Regions from separate parts of the Priestia sp. AB genome, predicted to be linked through region 2. Evidence: predicted binding sites of a transcription regulator. Region 2 holds the regulator's gene; the other holds the start of a gene.

Region 1 (2,211 bases), on a different contig from region 2:
CTTTAAACGAAGGAATAATGACAGGAAAAGTACAGGGTAATGACCTCCTTATTCTTTATGGGTTTGGAGGAGGATTAACACACTGCGGTCTGTTAATTAAATGGACGTGTAAAGAAAAAAGCTAAAAGGCGTCGCCGTTTAGCTTTTTTCTTTTTATAACAGCGTGTTTGCAGTATTTTCAGCGCAAACATATATAATAGAAAAAACCCGCTTTTTTAAAGCGGGTTTTCAACTGGCTTTTGGAATGGTAAAACCTACTCCAAAGACGTCGCGCACATCGTGTACGACCACAAAAGCTTGTTCGTCGACTTTATGAATAATACGCTTTAATTCTAGCAGTTCTTGTTTGTTCACAACTACGTACAATACGTCTTTTGCTTCTTTTGTATAGCTTCCATGAGCAGAAAAGACAGTGACGCCGCGCTGCATCTTTTTATTGACTTGTTCGGCTACTTCAGCTGAACGGTGTGAAATAATAGTGATTGCTTTGCGAGGGTTGAGTCCTTCAATGATATAATCAAGCACCTTCGTTCCGATGTAAAGAGAAATAACCGTATACATCGTCTTTTCTCCACCGATGACAAAATAAGCGCTTGCTACAACTAATAAATCAATTGCCAGCATCGTTTTGCTAATATTCCAGTCTAGATATTGATTAGCTAAGCGGGCAATAACTGCAGAGCCTCCGGAAGTTCCGCCACCTCTAAACACAAGTCCGAGTCCTACACCAGCTAAAATACCAGCAAAAATAGCCCCCAGTAGCGTATCGTCAAGAGGATTTCCCAGTCCTTCAGTTATATGTAGGAATAGAGATGTAAAAATAATACATATAATTGTGTAAGCAATCACACGTTTGTGAAGCAATTTGTATCCGATCAGTACCAGCAAACCGTTTAATATAAAGTTTGTGATACCCGGAGACCAGCCTAATACATAATAGGTAATCATTGTTACACCGGTTACGCCCCCTTCTGCTAATTCATTTGGAATAGCAAAGTAATTAATGGCCAGTGCGAAAATGAGGCTCCCTAGAATAATGAGGATAATTTCTTTTATTTTATTAATCATGAACGTTACCTCCAATCATCAAAAGCTCCGAAAACACAGTCATGACAATGTATTATACCAACTCTAGAGACCGAATTAAAGATGGGATATTATTATTTTTTAAAAAATCAGTTTCTGCTATTAACATAAAATCTTTTGACAGTTTTTATGGAGTATGAAAAAATGAATTGTTTGCTTTTATTTTGATTAAAAAGTTTTGCAATGAGAATGTTCGTTCGGTAAAATAGAAGCAAGAGTCAAGGGGGAGAATGAACGTGTATCAAGATGAATTAAAACAGTATGCGAAGTTAGTAATGCCCGAGCATTTAGAGAAAATGAAGAAAATGTACAGTCCCGATGCGCATAAGCAGCCTTTAGGGTTGAAAAAAGAAAAGATTGAGCATATTGAAAATGTCATTATGAACAGTTACTCGGAGCATCATCCAGTAACGCTTCACGTCTATGAAGCAGGACATATTCAAAGGTATGAACGAGTGACGATTGATAAAGTCTCGCTGCAGTCGAATACGCTGATGGTTACAGGCCCTTGTTATACATATTCGATTCGAGCGGATGCAGTAATTGAAGCAGATGTATGGAAAGATGAAAGCTACTCTAGCTAAGAGTAGCTTTTTTGTTCGTTTTGTATCTTTTTTTTAACGCATGCATACAATACATAAAAGCATATTCTGCGAGTAGCAACTTCTAGCTACTAGGAAATTTTAATTAAAGAAGGGATTATTGTATGCAAAATGAAAAAAACCAAGTAAGAGAAATCGAATTAACGCAGTTCATTAAAAAAAGACTCGTTCGTTTTATCTCAAGTTTAGCTATTTCTTCTGCCCTTGCTTCCATATTATATATGCTTCTGTTTTTATTTAAATGATGGGTCACTTTGAGTTGTCCAAAAAGGTGGACAACTTTTTTAGTGTGTAGGCTTTTATGAAATCAGGACAAGCTATGCGTGATTCAGTCAGAAAAATTCAATCGGTCAAGAAATCGTCAAAAACAGTCATAGCTAATTGGGTAGAAGAAAACCTTTACATATAATGAGAAAAGTAGACAAATTCTCGAATTACCAGCTTATTTCCTTTTGTATAAACTATCATTAAAACAAATGCAAAACTAATTATTCATTCAAAAAACTTTATTTTGTAATTAAAA
Region 2 (2,211 bases):
CTTTTTTTACGTCTAGATGGTGAAGATCAGCAAGCTTTTTTAATTCTTCTTGCTGGCGCTGTAAAGATGTTTCTTGGGTTTTTTTATCCGTACTGACACGGCAATAAATAATGGCATCCACTTTTATCACGACCTTTTCGGCTTCTAACAATATTCAGGAACGACCGTTACACACTACTGTTCAATTGCCACTTGATTATGTAACTCTTTTTTTAAAACAGGAATATATAATTTATCTCCAGGAGATAAAGACTGCGCAGTGTCTGAGTTTAAGTCATTGACGTCTTCAACCCATTTGACAAATTCATTGGTGGTCAAATGATGGTGATTATGATACTTGTTGGACAATTCCCAAAGCGTATCTCCTTTTGTAATAGTAACCGTTGAATATTTGTCTAAATCTACTTTATCCGCTCCTAAAACCAGCGTCAATACATATGTAAGTGCAGCGATAACTGCAAAAAAAATAGCGTAATGTTTCATAGAATGTAAGAATTGTTGCATATTATGATCCCCCTATCAGAATATATGTTCTTATTTTAGTGAGAACATTTGTTTCTGTCAATGGAATTCTTCGAACTTATGTTTGTATATTGACACATCACGTGGTATAATTCACCTAAAGAATAGCTAAAATCGAGGTGAAAAATATGAAGCTATCAAAACGTCAACAAGACATACTAGATTTTATTAAGCATGAAGTAAAATTAAAAGGTTATCCGCCTTCTGTGCGTGAGATTGGGGAAGCGGTAGGATTAGCCTCTAGCTCCACTGTACACGGACATTTAGCTCGTTTAGAAAGCAAAGGGTTAATTCGCAGAGATCCGACAAAACCAAGAGCAATCGAAGTTCTTCAACTAGACGAAGTAAACATCCCTAAAAGCAATGTCATAAATGTTCCTGTTATCGGTAAAGTAACAGCGGGTCTGCCTATAACAGCCGTTGAAAATGTGGAAGAATATTTCCCTCTTCCAGATAAATTTGTTTCTCCAGATGATCATGTATTTATGCTTGAAATTATGGGAGAAAGTATGATTGAAGCAGGTATTCTAGATGGCGATATGGTAATCGTACGTCAGCAGCAAACAGCTAATAATGGAGATATTGTGGTCGCTATGACCGAAGACAACGAAGCAACGGTAAAACGTTTCTTTAAAGAAGAAAATTTCGTTCGTTTACAGCCTGAAAATTCAACGATGGCGCCTATTATTCTTCGCCACGTAACGATTTTAGGAAAAGTAACTGGTGTATATCGCACGATTCACTAATCAGATACTGTATGTAAAACCAACTAATCATGATGTTAGTTGGTTTTTTTACGTTTGTTTTCTAAAAAAATTGGCATATTATAAATGATACGTTGAATCATCGCAGGCAGGTAGAACGGTTTTTGTAAATCTTGTTTTACCTTTTTTACTTTCTACCTGCATTTCCTCGACTCTTACAAGGAAATACAACCGACTATAAGAAGGATGTAGTTTATGACCAATACACCAAGGAAAACAGAACCATTTCAAACCATTGTACCTACCAAAGCAATGAACATGTTTCTTTTTCCTTTTTCCTTTGACCGAAAAAATAAAGAGCAGCTTGTTCATGCACTGAAAGAAAATTTGTTTGAGTTTTTTTCCATTCAAAACAAACATGTAGAAAAAGAATACTACGGAGAACAGTATTACGTATCTCATGATAGCTTGGATCAATATTTTCTTCCTTACATTGAATGTATTCTATTCCCTGATTCCTGCGAAAAAGAAGGCTTGCTTCGATTTTCAAAAAAAATAGACCATACCGTTACGCTACAAACTTCCTCCACCACCGTGTCTAGCAACGTGCTGTCTGTGGATGTTTTTTTATGTCCTTTTGAGATTGGCGTCATGACCATTCGCACTGAGATGAGTCATAATCATTACACCTATGATGACATTTTAGAATTCATGAATCATTTTCGTGTATTAGAACCGAAGCTTGCTGAAGAGCATGGATCCACCATTACCTATGAACATCACCGCTATAGCAAAGTACAGGATTATATTTTTTCACAGCTTGCGCCATTTTTGAACGAACACATCAAAAAAGAAGCCACGCGTGAACAGCATGTAGGGAGCCTTCCTTATTTTATCGATGAACGGATGTTTGTATTAAGTTATGTAACGGTAAATCAAGAGCAAGAGATTAACTCCACAACTTTATTTCGTACTGGGCAGCTAA

The links. The regulator LexA, encoded in region 2, represses DNA repair genes until DNA is damaged. The targets are predictions, from matches to a motif close to CGAACATATGTTCG.
Region 1: a site for LexA is predicted at 1,273-1,286, ahead of POF52_RS11550 (YolD-like family protein). Genes of this name have one in related genera too.

What each region holds. Positions count from the first base shown of each region.
Region 1 covers NZ_JAQMYN010000003.1:372,718-374,928, reverse strand. The annotation lists gene POF52_RS11560 (ketoacyl-ACP synthase III) at 1-125, shown strand, start outside; gene POF52_RS11555 (YitT family protein) at 229-1,068, opposite strand; gene POF52_RS11550 (YolD-like family protein) at 1,317-1,670, shown strand; gene POF52_RS11545 (hypothetical protein) at 1,793-1,933, shown strand.
Region 2 covers NZ_JAQMYN010000001.1:799,956-802,166, reverse strand. The annotation lists gene POF52_RS04075 (YneB family resolvase-like protein) at 1-121, opposite strand, end outside; gene yneA (cell division suppressor protein YneA) at 175-504, opposite strand; gene lexA (transcriptional repressor LexA) at 651-1,268, shown strand; gene POF52_RS04060 (hypothetical protein) at 1,482-2,211, shown strand, end outside.